DNA from 3 places in the Streptomyces sp. NPDC048650 genome. Region 2 is predicted to be linked to each of the others. Evidence: predicted binding sites of a transcription regulator. Region 2 holds the regulator's gene; each other region holds the start of a gene.
The links. The regulator HrcA, encoded in region 2, represses chaperone genes, less so after heat shock. The targets are predictions, from matches to a motif close to TTNGCACTCNGNNNNNCNGAGTGCNAA.
Positions count from the first base shown of each region.

Region 1: groL (chaperonin GroEL) is a predicted target of HrcA. The motif match lies at 4,204-4,230, and genes of this name have one in related genera.
Region 3: groES (co-chaperone GroES) is a predicted target of HrcA. The motif match lies at 4,039-4,065, and genes of this name have one in related genera.

Region 1 is NZ_JBICVM010000001.1:152,582-159,176, forward strand. Features, by position in the region: gene ACGFML_RS00795 (trehalose-6-phosphate synthase) at 1-353, opposite strand, end outside; gene ACGFML_RS00800 (glucosyl-3-phosphoglycerate synthase) at 415-1,377, opposite strand; SAM riboswitch class I at 1,549-1,707, shown strand; gene thrC (threonine synthase) at 1,725-3,011, shown strand; gene ACGFML_RS00810 (MoaD/ThiS family protein) at 3,066-3,344, shown strand; gene ACGFML_RS00815 (cold-shock protein) at 3,824-4,027, shown strand; gene groL (chaperonin GroEL) at 4,395-6,020, shown strand; gene ACGFML_RS00825 (tetratricopeptide repeat protein) at 6,214-6,595, opposite strand, start outside.
Region 2 is NZ_JBICVM010000003.1:462,891-469,485, reverse strand. Features, by position in the region: gene ACGFML_RS11375 (16S rRNA (uracil(1498)-N(3))-methyltransferase) at 105-848, opposite strand; gene ACGFML_RS11370 (nitronate monooxygenase) at 845-1,939, opposite strand; gene dnaJ (molecular chaperone DnaJ) at 2,025-3,164, opposite strand; gene hrcA (heat-inducible transcriptional repressor HrcA) at 3,167-4,183, opposite strand; gene ACGFML_RS11355 (MBL fold metallo-hydrolase) at 4,390-5,127, shown strand; gene ACGFML_RS11350 (DUF3097 domain-containing protein) at 5,168-5,995, shown strand; gene hemW (radical SAM family heme chaperone HemW) at 6,119-6,595, opposite strand, start outside.
Region 3 is NZ_JBICVM010000007.1:214,339-220,933, forward strand. Features, by position in the region: gene ACGFML_RS21555 (hypothetical protein) at 1-121, shown strand, start outside; gene ACGFML_RS21560 (methyltransferase domain-containing protein) at 132-1,364, opposite strand; gene ACGFML_RS21565 (polysaccharide deacetylase family protein) at 1,447-2,316, shown strand; gene ACGFML_RS21570 (FtsW/RodA/SpoVE family cell cycle protein) at 2,386-3,756, opposite strand; gene groES (co-chaperone GroES) at 4,213-4,521, shown strand; gene groL (chaperonin GroEL) at 4,656-6,278, shown strand; gene ACGFML_RS21585 (hypothetical protein) at 6,379-6,595, shown strand, end outside.

The DNA of each region.
Region 1 (6,595 bases), on a different contig from region 2:
TGATACAGCATGTGATGGACGAACCACAGCACGGAGTTGGCGATTCCGTTGTAGGCGTCCGCATGGACTTCCGCCGGAATGTCCAGCATCCGGACCCGCTGCCCGCCGGTGTCCGCCGGATCCAGCGCGCCACCGCTCCGCCGCACGGCCTCGCGGTCACCCGCACCGAGCGCCGCGCACACCCACACCGCGTCCGTGTCCGGACCGATGGCCGACAGCCCGGAGACCAGGCCGCCGCCGCCGCGCTTGGCGGTCAGGGCGCCGTCCTCCCCCAGGGCATAGGAGACCGGACCGCGATTGGAGGCGACGAGGACCTCGGCACCCGGCTGGACCGCACTGCGCTCGGAAACCATGTCGCGACACTAACCCGCAGTGGATCCGCGCAAACGTACGGAAACCGGCCGGGTCCGCCGCTCAGGCCGCCCGCCGCTCCGCGTACTCCGGAATATCGGCCATCGGGGGGCGTTCCTCGGTGTCCACGTCCGACGTGCGCGGGACGAACCCGCGCTCCCCGCGGTCGAACTGGGTCAGCCGGGGGCGGACCAGGTGGCCGCGGGCGAGGCGGAGCTGGGCGGTGCGGTAGATGGCGGCCGCCATCCGGCCCAGGGCCTGGCCGTCCTGGTGGCGATGCTTGCGCACCCCCACGTCCACCTGGGCGAGACCGTCCAGGCCCACCGTGTGCAGGGCGTCGACCAGCAGGCCGAGCTCGACGCCGTAGCCGACCGGGAAGGGCAGGCGTTCCAGGAGGGAGCGGCGGGCCGCGTACTCGCCGCCCAGCGGCTGGACGAAGCCGGCCAGCTGGGGCCAGTGGAGGTTGAGCAGCGGCCGGGCGACCAGCTCCGTGACGCGACCGCCCTGGCCGGCGCCGGCCCCTTCGCCGCCCGCTTCCAGGGGGCGGTCGTACATCGCCTTGACGAAGTCGATGTCGGGGTCCGTCAGCAGCGGGCCGAGGATCCCGGAGACAAAGGTGGCCGAGAATTCCCGCAGGTCGGCGTCGATGAAGCAGATGATGTCGCCGGTGGTGGCGAGCAGGGAGCGCCACAGGACCTCGCCCTTGCCGGGGAGGGCGGGAAGCCGGGGCAGCACGCTGTCGCGGTGGACGACGCGGGCGCCCGCCGCCGCCGCGACCTCGGCCGTCCGGTCGGTGGACCCCGAGTCCAGCACCACCAGCTCGTCGACCAGCGGGACGGAGTCGGTCATCAGATCCCGGCGGATGGCTGTGACGATCGCGCCGACCGTCGCCTCCTCGTCAAGGGCGGGCAGCACTACGCTGACCGTGCGGCCGGTCTGGCGCTTCGCCTCCAGCAGTCGCCCCAGCGGACGGTCCGCCGCGGACCAGGAGCGGCTGCTGAGCCAGCGCTCCACCTCTTCCAGCACGTCTACGACTCCTCGGTGGCCGCCGGATCAGCGACCCGCTGTGATCCATCTCGCGGTTCGGACGACTATCTCAACCGTCAGTGCCTTCGGTTACAGTCTTGAACAACGCGGATGACCGTCGCATGCCGGGGTCACCGCCACAAACGCCTGGGTTTCGATCCAGCGCCATACCGCTCATCCAGAGGGGCAGAGGGATACGGCCCGTTGAAGCCCCGGCAACCCTCCAGCCGGTCTTGCCGCCAGGACGCTGACGTCCCGCGCGCGAGGCTCCCGGCTAGGGAAGGTGCCAAATCCGTCTCGTGACGAGATGCGTCGCGAGGAAGATGAGGAGAAAGGGCCTCGCCTCCATGGCTGTGCAAGTCACCGAAACCGCCGTAAACGCCTCCACCGTCGCTCTGGGACCGGCCGTCGGGCTCTCCTGCCGCGAGTGCGGGCAGCGTTTCGATCTCGGCCCGATCTTCGCGTGCCAGGAATGTTTCGGGCCGATCGAAGTGGCGTACGAACTGCCGAGCGGCGACCCCGAGGCGCTGAGGAAGCGGATCGAGGCCGGTCCGAACAACATCTGGCGCTACGCCCCGCTGCTGCCCGTCCCCGCCGACGTCGCCGACAAGCCGAACCTCAACCCCGGCTTCACCAAGCTGGTCAAGGCCGACCGGCTCGCCGCCGAGCTGGGCGTCACCGGCGGCCTGTACGTCAAGGACGACTCCGGCAACCCGACGCACTCCTTCAAGGACCGGGTCGTGGCGATCGCCGTCGAGGCCGCCCGCGCCTTCGGCTTCACCACGCTCTCCTGCTCCTCCACCGGCAACCTCGCGGGCGCCGTCGGCGCCGCGGCCCGCCGCGCCGGATTCAAGTCCTGCGTCTTCATCCCGCACGACCTGGAGGCCGGCAAGGTCGTCATGGCCGCGGTCTACGGCGGCGACCTGGTCGGCATCGAGGGCAACTACGACGACGTCAACCGCTTCTGCTCCGAGCTCATCGGCGACCCGCTCGGCGAGGGCTGGGGCTTTGTGAACGTCAACCTGCGCCCCTACTACGGCGAGGGTTCCAAGACGCTGTCGTACGAGATCTGCGAGCAGCTGGGTTGGCAGCTGCCGGACCAGATCGTGATCCCGGTGGCCTCGGGCTCGCAGCTCACGAAGATCGACAAGGGGCTCAAGGAGCTGATCGCCCTCGGCCTGGTCGAGGACAAGCCGTACAAGATCTTCGGCGCCCAGGCGGAGGGCTGCTCGCCGGTCTCCACCGCCTTCAAGGCCGGGCACGACGTCGTCCGCCCGCAGAAGCCGAACACCATCGCCAAGTCGCTGGCCATCGGCAACCCGGCCGACGGGCCGTATGTGCTGGACATCGCGCGCCGTACGGGCGGTGCGGTGGAGGATGTCAACGACGAGCAGGTCGTCGACGCCATCAAGCTGCTGGCACGGACGGAAGGGATCTTCGCGGAGACCGCGGGTGGCGTGACCGTCGGCGTCACCAAGAAGCTCATCGAGGACGGCCTGCTCGACCCGGCCCTGACCACCGTCGTCCTCAACACGGGTGACGGCCTCAAGACCCTGGACGCCGTCGCCACCGGGCCCACGGCCACCATCCGGCCCGACCTGGACGCGTTCCGCGCCGCCGGCCTGGCCGGCTGAGCCCCGGTCCGTACCTTCGAACCCGTATCCCGCAGTCGCTGGAAGGCAGAACCCATGAGCGTCAAGGTCCGCATCCCCACCATCCTCCGCACGTACACCGAGGGCCAGGCCGAGGTCGCCGCCGAGGGCGCGACCCTCGCCGAGGTGATCTCCGACCTGGAGAAGAACCACACCGGCATCGCGGCCCGTGTGCTGGACGACGCGGGCAAGCTGCGCCGGTTCGTGAACGTCTACGTCAACGACGACGACGTCCGCTTCGAGCAGGGCCTGGAGACGCCCACTCCGGAGGGCGCGGGCATCTCCATCATTCCCGCGGTGGCCGGCGGTTGCTGAACGGCTGACCACCGGGCGCTGTTTTGCGCCATATCTCGTCGTGCATGACTGGAATTGCCCCATCCGCCCAAAAGCGGATGGGGCAATTCCATGTTGCGAAAGGCGATACCATTGGCGTGATCGCCGCCGTACGAGCCCTCGTACAACCCCCGTACGACCCTCGTACCGCTCTGCGCGCGTGCCCAACGCATATGTGATCGCCCCGAGTTGTGCCCAAACTGTGTGCAGCAATTGTCGGATACGCGAACTATGCCCGGCCCGACTTGCCCCGCCGTAATGGGACTTCGCCGCATAATTACCGGTTCTCCAGCGCCAGAATTCTCGTCCGATTGACCTGTTGCGCTGGGCATCTGTGCAGATACATTCAGCGGCGGTCGACGCGTTCCGGCGCACACCCCACAAGCCTTTCGCGGGGTGAGGTCTGACCCGGGTCCGCGGAGTGCGGTCCTGCGCAAGGGCCAGTAATAGGGGAGTTAGGCATGGCTCAGGGCACCGTCAAGTGGTTCAACGCGGAGAAGGGGTACGGCTTCATCGCGGTCGACGGTGGTGCGGATGTATTCGTCCACTACAGCGCGATTCAGATGGACGGCTACCGCACCCTTGAGGAAGGTCAGCGGGTCGAGTTCGAGATCTCGCAGGGCCAGAAGGGGCCGCAGGCGGACATGGTCCGGGTGGCCGGCTGAGGCGCCGACCGACTGCAGCGTCGTGAAGGTCCGCACCCCTGAAGGGGTGCGGACCTTCTGACGTGCCGGGCCCCGTCCCCGCCCGGGCGGGCCACCCCGTGGAGGCTCCTGCCGGAGCCGCTTGCGCCCGCCCGTCGCCCGACCACCGCCCCGGAGGGAGGCTCCTGCCGGAGCCGCTTGCACTCTCGGGGGTCGAGTGCTAATCATTGGCGTTAGCACTCTCCGGTTGAGAGTGATAACCAAGGATCGGGTCGGCGAGGTCCGCGGGCCGGGTGGGGCAAGGAACCACACGGCAAGCAGACCGTCCGTCGCGGGCGCCAGCGCGGTCCGGAGCAATCCACCCCGATGTCCGGGAGGACCACTTCACATGGCCAAGATCATCGCGTTCGACGAGGAGGCACGGCGCGGTCTCGAGCGCGGGATGAACCAGCTCGCCGACGCCGTCAAGGTCACCCTCGGCCCCAAGGGCCGCAACGTCGTCCTCGAGAAGAAGTGGGGCGCCCCCACGATCACCAACGATGGTGTGTCCATCGCCAAGGAGATCGAGCTCGAGGACCCGTACGAGAAGATCGGCGCCGAGCTGGTCAAGGAGGTCGCGAAGAAGACGGACGACGTCGCCGGTGACGGCACGACGACCGCGACCGTCCTGGCCCAGGCTCTGGTCCGCGAGGGCCTGCGCAACGTCGCCGCGGGTGCCAACCCGATGGCGCTGAAGCGCGGCATCGAGCGCGCCGTCGAGGCTGTCTCCGCCGCCCTGCTGGAGCAGGCGAAGGACGTGGAGACCAAGGAGCAGATCGCCTCCACCGCCTCCATCTCCGCCGCCGACACCCAGATCGGCGAGCTCATCGCCGAGGCGATGGACAAGGTCGGCAAGGAAGGCGTCATCACCGTCGAGGAGTCCCAGACCTTCGGTCTGGAGCTGGAGCTCACCGAGGGTATGCGCTTCGACAAGGGCTACATCTCGGCGTACTTCGCCACCGACATGGAGCGTATGGAGGCGTCGCTCGACGACCCGTACATCCTGATCGTCAACTCGAAGATCGGCAACGTGAAGGACCTCCTTCCGCTGCTCGAGAAGGTCATGCAGTCCGGCAAGCCGCTGCTGATCATCGCCGAGGACGTCGAGGGCGAGGCCCTGTCGACCCTGGTCGTCAACAAGATCCGTGGCACCTTCAAGTCCGTTGCCGTCAAGGCCCCGGGCTTCGGTGACCGCCGCAAGGCCATGCTCGGCGACATCGCCATCCTCACCGGTGGCACCGTTGTCTCCGAGGAGGTCGGCCTCAAGCTCGAGAACGCCGGTCTCGACCTGCTCGGCCGCGCCCGCAAGGTCGTCATCACCAAGGACGAGACGACGATCGTCGACGGCTCCGGTGACAGCGACCAGGTCCAGGGCCGCGTCAACCAGATCCGCGCCGAGATCGAGAACTCGGACAGCGACTACGACCGCGAGAAGCTGCAGGAGCGCCTGGCGAAGCTCGCCGGCGGTGTTGCGGTCATCAAGGCCGGTGCCGCGACCGAGGTCGAGCTCAAGGAGCGCAAGCACCGCATCGAGGACGCCGTTCGCAACGCGAAGGCGGCCGTCGAGGAGGGCATCGTCGCCGGTGGTGGCGTGGCCCTGCTGCAGGCCTCCGCGGTGTTCGAGAAGCTGGAGCTCGAGGGTGACGAGGCGACCGGCGCCAACGCCGTGAAGCTCGCCCTGGAGGCCCCGCTCAAGCAGATCGCCGTCAACGGTGGTCTCGAGGGTGGCGTCGTCGTGGAGAAGGTGCGCAACCTGGCCGTCGGCCACGGTCTGAACGCCGCCACCGGCGAGTACGTCGACATGATCGCCGAGGGCATCCTCGACCCGGCGAAGGTGACCCGCTCTGCGCTGCAGAACGCCGCCTCCATCGCCGCGCTGTTCCTCACCACCGAGGCCGTCATCGCCGACAAGCCGGAGAAGGCGGGCGCTGCCCCGGCCGGCGGCGGCATGCCGGGCGGTGACATGGACTTCTGATCCTTCGGATCAGACTGCCGGTCCTCCCGGATCGCAGGTCCACACGTTCGTCGGGGCGGCACCCTTCTCCCAAGGGTGCCGCCCCGGCGGCGTTTCGGGGCGGGGTCCGCCGGGGCGGCCTGTGCCCCGAGGTGAGTCCGCTCATCGGCGTCGTTGGGGCGTCCCCGGGTGCGTCCGCCCGTCGGTCACGCGCTCAGCCGGCGTCCCCCCGGGCTCCCGAGGCGTCGGCGCCGGCGCCCTTCACCATCGCCGCGGACGCCGCGAGGTTCTTCCTGACCCGGTCCTCGCCCGCCTGGTCCCCGACCTCCTGGAACTCCCGCAACGCCGCGCGGTAGGTCTCCGCGGCCGCGTCCACCCGGCCGGTCTGGATGAGGGCGCCGGCGAGGTTGTTGAGGGTGCGGGCCCGGCCGTGCCGGTTTCCGGACGTGGCGAATTCGGCGACGGCCTTTTCGTATACGGCTACGGATTCCTCCGCCAGGCCCGCCGCCATCAAAGCGCTGCCGAGATTGGACAGGACGGAACCCTGCCGCGGGTGGTGCTCCGGCAGGTCGACGGTTGCCTGCCGTCCCAGATCG
Region 2 (6,595 bases):
TGTCCGTGAGGGGGCCGGCGGGACCCACCCGGTAGCGACGACGTGGCGCCGGCACCGTCACCGAGCCGATGGCCACCGCCGGAGCGGCGGCCCGGGGCGAGCGGTCAGCTCCAGCGTCCGGTACGACCCAGCAGCAGCGCCGTCGCGGCCGTACCGGCGGTGGAGGTGCGCAGCACGGTCGCACCGAGGCGGTAGGGCCGCGCACCGGCCTCGGCGAAGGCCGCCAACTCCTCGGGGGACACGCCGCCTTCGGGGCCGACGACGAGCACGATCGAACCCTCGGTGGGGAGTTCGGCGGTGGCCAGGGGGGCGCTGCCCTCCTCGTGGAGGACGGCGGCGAAGGCGGCGTCCGCGAGGAGGGCGGCCACCTGCTGGGTCGTCAGCGGGTCGGCGACCCGGGGAAAGGTGAGCCGGCGCGACTGCTTGCCGGCTTCGCGGGCCGTGGCGCGCCACTTGGCCAGCGACTTGGCGGCCCGCTCGCCCTTCCACTGGGTGATGCAGCGCGCCGCCTGCCAGGGCACGACGGCGTCCACGCCGGTCTCGGTCATCGTCTCGACGGCCAGTTCGCCCCGGTCGCCCTTGGGCAGCGCCTGGACGACGGTGAGGGTGGGCGTCGGAGGGGCCTCGGTGCGGACGTCCGTCACCGTGACGGTCAGCCGGTCCTTGCCCTCGACCGCGGCGACCGTGCCCTCGGCGCCGGAGCCGGCGCCGTCCGTCAGCACGATGTCCTCGCCCACCCGCAGCCGCCGCACCGACACCGCGTGCCGGCCCTCGGGGCCGTCCAGGGTCAGCGAGCCGCCGGCCCGTACGTCCGCCATCGAGTCGACGAGGAAGACGGGGGCGGTCATGACGCGCTACCGCCTGCGGGGAGGTTCAACGCGGAGCGTGCGACGTCGAGTTCGGCCGACAGCACCTCCACCAGCTGCCCGGCCGGCAGCTCGCGCGCCATCCGGTGGCCCTGTCCGGCCCACAGCGCCATACCCTGCGCGTCGCCCGCCTTCGCCGCGGCCTTGCGCAGCCCGGAGGTGAGGTGGTGGACGGCGGGGTAGGCGGCCGGGGCGTACGGGCCGTGCTCGCGCAGGAAACGGTTGACCAGGCCGCGGGCCGGACGCCCGGAGAACGCCCGGGTCAGCTCGGTGCGGGTGAACAGCGGGTTGGTCATGGCCTGCTTGTGCAGGGTGTTGGCGCCCGACTCCGGCGTGACCAGGAAGGCCGTGCCGAGCTGCGCCATCGAGGCACCCACGGCCAGTACGGCGGCGATCTGCGAGCCACGCATCAGTCCGCCCGCGGCGATGATCGGGATCTGCACGGCCTCGTGGACCTGGGCCAGCAGGGAGAGGAGCCCGACGCCGGCGCCGGTCCCGTCGGCCTGTGGGTCGTCGCGGTGGGTGCTCTGGTGGCCGCCCGCCTCTATGCCCTGGACGCAGACCGCGTCCGCGCCCGACCACTGCGCGGCCTGCGCCTCGGCCGCGGTGGTGACCGTCACGATGGTGTACGTACCGACCTCGGCGAAGCCGTCGAACACGGCGCGGGAGGGGCAGCCGAAGGCGAAGGAGACGACCGGGACCGGGTCCTCGCGCAGGATGGCCAGCTTGGCTTCGTAGCCGTCGTCGGCGCCGCCGTAGGGGTCGAGTTCGGCGATCGGGCTCTCGTACCAGGTCGCTTCGCCCGCGAGTTGCTCGCGGTAGACCTCGACGGGGGCCGCATCGGCGAGGCTGGGCTGCGGCATGAAGAGGTTGACGCCGAAGGGGCGGCCGGTCAGCCCGCGCAGCTGTTTGATCTCCTGGTACATGCCGTCGGCGGTTTTGTAACCGGCGGCGAGGAAGCCGAGGCCGCCGGCCTCACTGACGGCGGCGGCGAGCTCCGGGCGGGCGGCGCCGCCCGCCATCGGGGCCTGCACGATCGGGTAGCGGCAGAGATCGGTCAGCGCGGTGGGCATGACCACATCGTGTCACGCCCACCGCCACGCCCCGAACCGGGGCCGGAGCACGCAGCGGGTGTCACCCGCTGCGGCTCCCGGGCGTCTACCGCCCGTTGAACGCGTCCTTCAACCGCGAGAACAGCCCCTGCTGTCCCGGCTGAAACTGCCCGGTGGGCCGCTCCTCGCCGCGCAGCTTGGACAGCCGCCGCAGCAGCTCCTCCTGCTCGGGGTCGAGCTTGGAGGGGGTCTGCACCTCGACGTGGACGATCAGGTCGCCGCGGCCGCCACCGCGCAGATGCGTCACACCGCGCTGGTGCAGCGGGATCGACTGGCCGGACTGCGTGCCGGGCCGGACATCGATCTCCTCGACTCCGTCGAGGGTCTCCAGCGGGCATTTCGTGCCCAGCGCCGCCGCCGTCATCGGGATGGTGACCGTGCAGTGCAGATCGTCGCCGCGCCGCTGGAAGACCGAGTGCGCCACCTCGTGGATCTCGACGTAGAGGTCACCGGCCGGGCCGCCGCCGGGGCCCACCTCGCCCTCGCCCGCCAGCTGGATCCGGGTGCCGTTGTCGACACCGGCCGGGATCTTGACGGTCAGGGTGCGGCGGGAGCGGATGCGGCCGTCGCCCGCGCACTCGTGGCACGGCGTCGGCACGACCGTGCCGAAGCCCTGGCACTGCGGGCACGGCCGCGACGTCATGACCTGGCCGAGGAAGGACCGGGTGACCTGGGAGACCTCACCGCGGCCGCGGCACATGTCGCAGGTCTGGGCGGAGGTGCCGGGCGCCGCACCCTCACCGCTGCAGGTCGTGCAGACCACGGCTGTGTCGACCTGGATGTCCTTGGTCGTGCCGAAGGCCGCTTCGCCCAGCTCGATGTCGAGCCGGATCATGGCGTCCTGGCCGCGGCGGGTGCGCGAACGCGGCCCGCGCTGCGAGGCGGTGCCGAAGAACGCGTCCATGATGTCGGAGAAGTTGCCGAAGCCCGCGCCGCCGAAGCCGCCCGCGCCACCGCCGCCGCCCGCCTGCGAGAGGGGGTCGCCGCCGAGGTCGTAGACCTGCTTCTTCTGCGGGTCCGACAGCACCTCGTAAGCGGCGTTGATCTCCTTGAACCGCTCCTGGGTCTTCGGGTCCGGGTTCACGTCCGGGTGCAGCTCGCGCGCCAGCCGGCGGAAGGCCTTCTTGATCTGGTCCTGCGAGGCGTCACGGCTGACGCCGAGGACCGAGTAGTAGTCCGTGGCCACTTTTACGACTCCGCGAGGATTTGTCCGACGTAACGTGCCACTGCGCGTACCGCTCCCATCGTTCCGGGGTAGTCCATGCGGGTCGGTCCGACCACGCCGAGTTTGGCGACTGCCTCGTCGCCCGAACCGTAGCCGACCGTGACGACCGATGTGGACGCCAGGCCTTCATGAGCATTCTCATGCCCGATACGTACGGTCATGCCCGAGTCCTTGGCCTCTCCGAGCAGCTTGAGCATCACCACATGCTCCTCGAGGGCCTCCAGCACCGGCCGGATGGTCAGGGGGAAATCGTGCCCGAAGCGCGTGAGATTGGCGGTGCCGCCGATCATCAACCGCTCTTCGGTCTCCTCCACCAGAGTTTCCAGCAGTACCGACAGCACTGTCGAGACCGTGCCGCGGTCGTCCTGCTCGAAGGACTCCGGGAGATCCTGCACCAACTTCGGCACATCCGCGAACCGGCGCCCCACGACCCGGCTGTTGAGCCGCGCCCGCAGATCCGCCAGCGACGTCTCACCGAACGGCGCCGGGCAGTCGATCAGCCGCTGCTCGACGCGCCCGGTGTCCGTGATCAGTACGAGCATCAGCCGGGCCGGGGCCAGCGACAGCAGCTCGACATGGCGGACCGTGGAACGGGTCAGCGACGGGTACTGCACGACCGCCACCTGGCGGGTGAGCTGCGCCAGCAGCCGGACCGTGCGGCCGACGACGTCATCGAGGTCGACGGCGCCGTCGAGGAAGTTCTGGATGGCCCGCCGCTCCGGGGAGGACAGCGGCTTGACGCCGGCCAGCTTGTCGACGAAGAGGCGGTAGCCCTTGTCCGTGGGGATCCGCCCGGCGCTGGTGTGCGGCTGCGCGATGAACCCCTCGTCCTCCAGGGCCGCCATGTCGTTGCGGACCGTGGCCGGGGAGACGCCCAGCTGGTGGCGCTCGGTGAGGGCCTTGGAGCCGACCGGCTCCTCCGTCCCGACATAGTCCTGGACGATGGCACGCAGTACTTCGAGCCTGCGTTCACTGAGCATGGTGCGCACCTCCAGTCCTGCTGCGTCGCCGTCTCGTCACTCCTGGCACTCACGCGGGCCGAGTGCCAGACCCGGAAGCCCAGTGTACGGCCGGGTAGCACAGCTCCGGCAAGGGCGGCCGCGATGAACGGCCGTCCGATGACTGTGATCGACCGTTCTGGCCGGTCTGCCGGGCAACGCTATCGCGAGGGAGCTAGCGTCTCGGTATGCACAGTGCTTGGGAAGAGGCCGGGTGGGAACGGCTCGGTGACGGAGTCGCCCGACGCCGGATGCCGGGCTGGGACGAGACCGTCGGCGTGATCGCCGGATCGACCGGGGTGATGATCGTCGACACCGGCGCGACCCTGCGCGACGGCGCCGATCTGCGCCGCGCCATCCGCGGCGTGCTGGGCCGGGAAGTGACGCATGTCGCGCTCACCCACCCGCATTTCGATCATGTGCTGGGCACCGCCGCCTTCTCCGGCGTCGAGGTGTTCGGCGCCGCGGGACTCGCCGATCTGCTGCGGCGCGAGGGGGACGAGCTGCGGCGGGACGCGGTACGGCACGGCGTCGGCCGGGAGGCCGCCGCGGAGGCCGCCGACCTCCTGGTCGGCCCGCACCATCACGTGCACGGCGAACTGACCGTCGACCTCGGCGACCGGCAGGTCCTGCTCGCCAATGTCGGCCCCGGGCACACCGCCCACGATCTGGCCGTCCTCGTACCGGGCCGGGGCGGCGCCCGCGAGATCGTCTTCTGCGGCGACCTGGTCGAGGAGTCCGGCGAGCCGAGCGCCGGACTGGACGCGATGCCCCAGCAGTGGCCGGCGGCCCTGGACCGCCTGCTGTCCCTCGGCGGCGAGGAGGCGGTGTACGTACCGGGGCACGGCGCCACCGTGGACGCGGCCTTCGTACGGGCGCAGCGCGACGCCCTCACCGTTCGCTTCGGCACGCCGCCGTCCCCCTGACCACCCGCCCCACTACCGACGCCACGAGAGAACCGGACCCATGCGCAGCAAGCAGTACGGCCCCGACCTCACCCCGCCCTGGAAGAAGCAGCGCCCGGCCCCCGAAGTACCGGCCGATCCCGACCTCGTCGTCGAAGAGGTCACCACCGGCTTCTGCGGCGCCGTGATCCGCTGCGAGAAGTCGGCCGAGGGCCCGGTGGTCACCCTGGAGGACCGCTTCGGCAAGCACCGGGTCTTCCCGATGGCGCCGCGCGGCTTCCTCCTGGAGGGCCGCGTCGTCACCCTCGTCCGCCCGCAGAGCGGCCCGGCGCCGGCCGGTCCGGCCCGTACCGCGTCCGGCTCGCTCGCCGTGCCCGGCGCCCGCGCCCGGGTCGCCCGCGCCGGGCGCATCTACGTGGAGGGGCGGCACGACGCGGAGCTGGTCGAGCGGGTGTGGGGCGACGACCTGCGCATCGAGGGCGTGGTCGTGGAGTACCTGGAGGGCATCGACGACCTGCCGGCGATCGTGCGCGGCTTCTCCCCCGGCCCGGATGCTCGCCTCGGCGTCCTGGTGGACCATCTGGTGCCCGGCTCGAAGGAGTCCCGGATCGCGGCCGAGGTGACCGGGGAGCATGCGCTGGTGGTGGGCCACCCGTACATCGACGTGTGGGAGGCGGTGAAACCGTCGTCGGTGGGCATCGCGGCGTGGCCGCGCGTCCCGCGCGGGCAGGACTGGAAGACGGGGGTGTGCCGGGCGCTGGGCTGGCCGGAGAACACGGGGGCGGCGTGGCAGCGGATCCTGGGCTGCGTGCGGTCCTACAAGGACCTGGAGCCGCAACTCCTCGGGCGGGTGGAGGAGTTGATCGACTTCGTTACCGGCTGCCCGTGACCGGGGACGACAGCGGGAATCCGGCGGCAGCCAGCTCGAAGCCGAGGTGGTCCAGCGGAACGGGGTACCCGAACCCGCTGGTCCGGCTCACCGCGTAGTCGGACTCCGCACCCCGACGAGCGGTCAGTCCACCAGATCCCGCACCACGGCGTCGGCCAGCAGCCGCCCCCGGAGGGTCAGAACGGCCCGGCCGTCGTCGTACGGCCCGCGCTCCAGCAGCCCGTCCGCCAGCGCCCGCGCCGCCGCCCTCGCCCCGGCCGGGGCGAGGAGGGAGAGCGGACAGCCGTCCACCAGCCGCAGCTCCAGCAGAATGCGCTCCACCCGCCGGTCCTCGTCCGGCAGGATCTCGCGGCCGGCGCCCGGGGAGCGGCCCTCGGCCAGGGCCTGGGCGTAGGCCCCGGGGTGCTTGACGTTCCACCAGCGGACCCCGCCGACGTGGCTGTGGGCCCCGGGGCCGGCGCCCCACCAGTCGGCACCGGTCCAGTAGAGCTCGTTGTGGCGGCAGCGGGCGGCGTCGGTGGTGGCCCAGTTGGAGACCTCGTACCAGGTGAACCCGGCGGCGGCGAGGCACTCCTCGGCGATCAGATAGCGGTCGGCGTG
Region 3 (6,595 bases), on a different contig from region 2:
GGTCTGGGACGAGGACCACCGGCCGGTGCAGTACGAGGCCGGACAGTGCACCTGCCAGCAGTACGTCGGGCCGCAGCCGCTCTCCCAGATCTACGCCGAGGACCTCACCGACCTGGCGTGAGCGCCCGCGCTCACGCCGCGGCGGCCGGCTGCCCCAGCAGCATCGTGGGCGCGCCCGCGACCCGGGTCAGAAAGATCGTGCAGGAGTGCGGGCCGCCGCCGAGCTTCAGCTTCTTGCGCAGCTCCTCCGGTGAGACCGCCGAGCCGCGCTTCTTGATCACTGCGATGCCGACCTCGCGCTCGCGCAGCAGCGCCCGCAGCTTCTTGACGTTGAAGGGCAGCACATCGGTGATCTCGTAGGCGGTCGCGTACGGCGTCGAGGTCAGCCGGTCCGCCGTGACGTACGCGATCGTCGGGTCGATCAGTCGCCCGTCGATCCGCTGGGCGACATCGGCCACCAGATGCGCCCGGATGACGGCGCCGTCCGGTTCGTACAGCCAGCCGCCGACCGGCCCCGGCTCGGGATCGGGCAGCCCGGCGCCGAGCAGCGCGGCGCCGCCCGGGAGCAGGGTCGCGCGGCGGCCACCGGGGACGACGGCGGCGGTGTGGTCCGTGGGCCCGCCGAACCACAGCACGGCCTCCTTCACCTCGCCCCCGTCGGAGATCCACTCCGTCTCGGCGTCCGCGGGCAGCGCCTCGTGCGGCACCCCGGGCGCGATCTTCAGCGCCGCGCAGGGTGCCGTGCGGGCCGCCTCGACGGCCCACGACAGTGGCGGTGAATACGCCTCCGGGTCGAAGATGCGCCCCGCGCCCCTGGCCGGGCCGCCGCGCCCCGCCCGCCGCGCCGGGTCGACGAAGACCGCGTCGTACCCGGCCGTGTCCACCTCCGTCACCTCCGCGCAGCGCACCTCGATCAGGTCCGCCAGCCCCAGCGCCTCGGCGTTCGCCCGGGCCGCTGCGCAGGCCAGCGGGTCGTGATCGACCGCGAGGACCGAGACGCCGGCGCGGGCCAGCGCGATGGCGTCGCCGCCGATCCCGCAGCAGAGGTCGGCCAGGGTGCGGACGCCCAGCGCGGCGAGTCGGGCGGCGCGGTGGGTGGCGACGGTGGCGCGGGTGGACTGCTCGACACCGTTCGGGGTGAAGTACATCCGCCGGGCGTCCGCCCCGAACTTCGCCGCCGCGCGCTGCCGCAGCCGGGCCTGACCGAGCGCGGCGGACACCAGCGGCGCGGGGTGGGTACGGCGCAGCCGGGTCACGGCCGCCAGATCGTCGGCCGGATCGTGGTCGCGCAGGGCGGCCAGGAGTTCCTGTCCCTCGGGGGCGAGCAGCGCGGAGAAGGTGTCGAGATCGGTCACCTGCCCCATTGTGGGCCAGTCGGCTGACCGGTTCGGCGTGGCGGGTTGTGTCGCCGTGGCGAGCCGGTGACCCGCTGCCAAGATCCATGTTATGCAGATTGTCAGATTTTTCCGATCTGTTCGGGTACGGGGTGAGGGCGCGGCGGCGGACACGGGACCCGCCGCCGGGGCTCGGGGCCTGGCCGCCCTCTCCGTACTCGGACTGCTGGCCGCCGGCTGCGGGACGGTACGCGGCGAGGACCTGCTGGACAACCTGCCGGCCGGGCCGGTCCTCGTCGCTCCCGACGCGGGCGCGCTGCGCTCCCAGGCGCGCATGCTGGAACGGGCGCACGCACGTCAGGTGGCGGCCGCCCGGCGCTACCGGCTGCCGGGGGTGCCCCTCAGCCCCCCGCGGTCGCCGACCTTCAAGCCGTTCCTGACCACCGAGCCGCAGCTCTCCCGCGGCGGCGGCGCGGGCCCGCCCGCGGTGATCTCCCGGGTGCCGACCCGCGCCCGGGTGGTGTTCCTGACGGTCGGCGACACGGACGCCAAGGACCCGAAGTTCGTCCGGATGATGCGCGCACTCGACGTGCCCTACCGCGTCTTCCCCGCGTCGCGTCGCGCCCTGCCGCGACTGTCCCCGGCCGTCCAGCGCGCGGAGATCTGCGGGCCGCAGCACGCGCGGCGCCGCGCCACCGGGCCGCGGCTCTTCCGGCCGCCGCTCGGCGCCTACAGCGCGGCGACGCTGCGCATCGCGGCCGACTGCGGCGTCAAGGTCGTACCGCTGTGGAACGAGGAGGCGTTCCCCGGCCGGATGGCCTACCGCGCCCGGGATCGCCGGCTGCACCCCGGCGACATCGTCCTGCTCCGCCCCGGCGCCGGCCGTGACCGGTCCGCCGCGATGGTCCACGCGGCGCTCGGGGCGCTGCGCACGGCCGACCAACAGGGTTTCGCCGTCGGGCAGTTGGAGGACTACGTCTGAGCGGGCCGGCGAGCCGGCGGGGCGTCACGGCCGGGCCCGCCGGCCCCGTGGCCTGCCGGCCTGCGACCCCTAGGTCCGCGGCCGGGGGCCCACCGGCTCGCGGCGGCGCTGGGCGGTGTCGCTGATCCGCAGCAGCAGCGCGACCATCACCCAGTTCGCGACGAGTGACGAGCCGCCCTTGGCCAGGAACGGCAGTGCCTTGCCGGTGAGCGGGATCAGGCCGGTGACGCCGCCGGAGACGATGAAGACCTGGAGGATCAGCGCGCTGGAGAGCCCGACCGCCAGCAGCTTGCCGAACGGGTCGCGGGAGGCCAGACCTATCCGCAGGCCGCGCTGGGCCAGCAGCACGTACAGCATCACCACCGCCATCACCCCCGCCAGCCCCAGCTCCTCGCCGACGGTGGTGAGGATGAAGTCGCTGTTGCCGGCGAAGCCCACCAGCTCGGGGCGGCCCTGGCCCAGCCCCGTGCCGGTGATCCCACCGGACCCGAAGCTGAAGAGGGCGTCTCCCAGCTGCATCGACAGGCCGGCCTTCCTGCCTTCCGGGGTGAACGCGGCCATCGGGTCCAGCCAGGCGGTGACCCGGCCGTGGACGTGCGGCTCGACGGAGCCGACCGTCACCGCGCCCACCGCGGCCATCAGCAGGCCGCACAGCACCCAGCTGGTGCGCTCGGTCGCCACGTACAGCATGATCACGAAGACGCCGAAGAAGATCAGCGACGTACCGAGGTCCCGCTCGAAGACCAGCACCAGGAGACTGACGACCCAGATGGTGAAGATCGGCGCGAGCTGACGGCCCGGCGGCAGCGGGACGCCCAGGACGCGCCGGCCGGTCAGCGCCAGCACGTCCCGGTTGACGGTCAGGTAGCCGGCGAAGAAGACCGCGATCACGATCTTGACGAACTCGCCGGGCTGGAGGGACAGAGGGCCGAGGAAGATCCAGCGTTTGGCGCCGAAGGTGTCGCCGGGGAAGAACGCCGGCGCCATCAGCATCACCAGCCCGAGCGCCATCGTGAGGTAGATGTACCTCTGCAGGCGCCGGTGGTCGCGCAGCATCACCAGCACGCCCAGGCAGACCGCCACCCCGATCCCCGTCCACACCAGCTGCCCGGGCGCGGCCTGCGGCATCATCAGCCGGGGATGGGCGGCGTAGGTGAGGTCCAGGCGGCTGAGCAGCACCAGGCCGAGGCCGGTCAGCAGCGTCGCCAGCGGCAGGATCAGCGGATCGGCGCGGGCCGCGTAGCGGCGCAGTACCAGGTGCGGAAGCCACGCCATGGAGAAGACGACGGCGGTGAATCCGGCCAGGTTGCCGGGCAGTCGGCCGGTCATCGACAGGCCCGTGTAGGTGTAGCCGAAGACGGTGATCAGGACGACGAGGGCGAGCAGCCGGGCCTCGGTCCGGCGGCGGTCCGGGGCCTGGTCGAGGGCGGCGAACGTCATCGTGCGCTCGGCGTCGCTCTCCCGCCTCCTCCGGGCAGCCCGGGAATCGCTGGTCGGTCCGTGCACGCGCGTCCTCCGCCATCGGTCGGTGCGCCATCGGCGCGTACATCGGTAGTAAGGGAACCCCGGGCCCTGGTGGCAAGGGCCCGGGGGTGGCTCGGCAGTCGGGGAGGGAGACGGGGTGGCGAGTGGTCTGGTTGCGGGCGATGCGAGGGGTGTGTCCGGATTCCGCCTCTCTGTGGTGATCGGTGGGTCCGCACGGGCGACAGGCCGAAGCCTCGATTGGCACTCCGCTTGACCGAGTGCTAACCGCGTCATAGTCTCGGCGTTGGCACTCTCCACCGGTGAGTGCCAACTCAGCGCGACGGGCAGGTCCGGCACCCGCGACGACGGATCCACCTGGTCGCCACCTCAGACAGTTAACCCCGTGAGATCTCCGAAGGGGGAGGTCGGATCGTGACGACCGCCAGCTCCAAGGTTGCCATCAAGCCGCTCGAGGACCGCATTGTGGTCCAGCCGCTCGACGCCGAGCAGACCACGGCTTCGGGCCTGGTCATTCCGGACACTGCCAAGGAGAAGCCCCAGGAGGGCGTCGTCCTGGCCGTGGGCCCGGGCCGCTTCGAGGACGGCAACCGTCTTCCGCTCGACGTCACCGTCGGCGACGTCGTGCTCTACAGCAAGTACGGCGGCACCGAGGTGAAGTACAACAACGAGGAGTACCTCGTTCTCTCGGCTCGCGACGTTCTCGCGATCGTCGAGAAGTAATTCACCCAGTTCTGCCTTGATCTGCGCCCCTGGTTCCCGCGTCTAAACAACCGGGGCAGGGGCGCAGTTCGTATGAGCGACAGCGGTCACGGCGGCGAGGCCGACGATCGCAACGAGAGGACTTGAAGCAACTCATGGCGAAGATCCTGAAGTTCGACGAGGACGCCCGTCGCGCCCTTGAGCGCGGCGTCAACAAGCTTGCCGACACGGTCAAGGTGACGATCGGCCCCCGCGGCCGCAACGTCGTCATCGACAAGAAGTTCGGCGCCCCGACCATCACCAACGACGGTGTCACCATCGCGCGCGAGGTCGAGGTCGAGGACCCGTACGAGAACCTGGGCGCCCAGCTCGTGAAGGAGGTGGCGACCAAGACCAACGACATCGCGGGTGACGGCACCACCACCGCCACCGTGCTGGCCCAGGCACTGGTCCGCGAGGGCCTGCGCAACGTCGCCGCGGGTGCCTCCCCGGCCGCCCTGAAGAAGGGCATCGACGCCGCGGTCAAGGCCGTGTCCGAGGACCTCCTCGCCACCGCCCGTCCGATCGACGACAAGGCCGACATCGCCGCCGTGGCCGGCCTGTCCGCGCAGGACACGCAGGTCGGCGAGCTCATCGCCGAGGCGATGGACAAGGTCGGCAAGGACGGTGTCATCACCGTCGAGGAGTCCAACACCTTCGGTCTGGAGCTGGACTTCACCGAGGGCATGGCCTTCGACAAGGGCTACCTCTCGCCGTACATGGTCACCGACCAGGAGCGGATGGAGGCCGTCCTGGAGGACCCGTACATCCTCATCCACCAGGGCAAGATCGGCTCGATCCAGGACCTGCTCCCGCTGCTGGAGAAGGTCATCCAGGCCGGTGGCTCCAAGCCGCTGCTGATCATCGCCGAGGACGTCGAGGGCGAGGCCCTGTCGACCCTGGTCGTCAACAAGATCCGTGGCACCTTCAACGCCGTGGCCGTCAAGGCCCCCGGCTTCGGTGACCGCCGCAAGGCGATGCTCGGCGACATGGCCACCCTCACCGGTGCCACCGTCATCGCCGAGGAGGTCGGCCTCAAGCTCGACCAGGCCGGTCTGGACGTGCTGGGCACCGCCCGCCGCGTGACCGTCACCAAGGACGACACCACGATCGTCGACGGCGGCGGCAACCACGACGATGTCGTCGGCCGCGTCAACCAGATCAAGGCCGAGATCGAGTCCACCGACTCGGACTGGGACCGCGAGAAGCTCCAGGAGCGCCTCGCCAAGCTCGCCGGTGGCGTCTGCGTCATCCGCGTGGGTGCGGCCACCGAGGTCGAGCTCAAGGAGAAGAAGCACCGTCTGGAGGACGCCATCTCCGCGACCCGCGCCGCGGTCGAGGAGGGCATCGTCTCCGGTGGTGGCTCCGCTCTGGTCCACGCCGCCAAGGTGCTCGAGGGCTCCCTGGGCAAGGAGGGCGACGAGGCCACCGGTGTTGCCGTCGTCCGCCGCGCCGCCGTCGAGCCGCTGCGCTGGATCGCCGAGAACGCCGGCCTCGAGGGCTACGTGATCACCGCCAAGGTGGCCGAGCTCGACAAGGGCAACGGCTTCAACGCCGCCACCGGCGAGTACGGCGACCTGGTCAAGGCCGGCGTCATCGACCCGGTCAAGGTCACCCGCTCCGCCCTGGAGAACGCCGCTTCCATCGCGTCGCTGCTGCTGACGACCGAGACCCTGGTCGTCGAGAAGCCGGCGGAGGAAGAGGCCGACGCCGGTCACGGCCACGGCCACGCGCACTGACCCGTGCAGTAGCCCGCTACGGCTTCGAGGCCCGGTCCCCGCTGATGCGGGGGCCGGGCCTCGGCCGTGGGCACCGGGTGGTCTTGGATACGCTTCCATCATGTCCATGCCGCCCAGCCTCGCTCCGTCGCCCGACGCCACGGTCATACGCACCGGCCGTCGAAATCTCCTCAGGGGCAGCCGCGTCTGCGCCCTCCTCCTCGTGATCGGCCTGCTCGGCCCCTTCACCGCCCTCGTGAAAGACCACCACGGACGCGGTCTCGTCGCGGGTGAACTGGTCGGAGGGCTCGTCTGGCTGCTGCTCTGGGGCGGCCTCA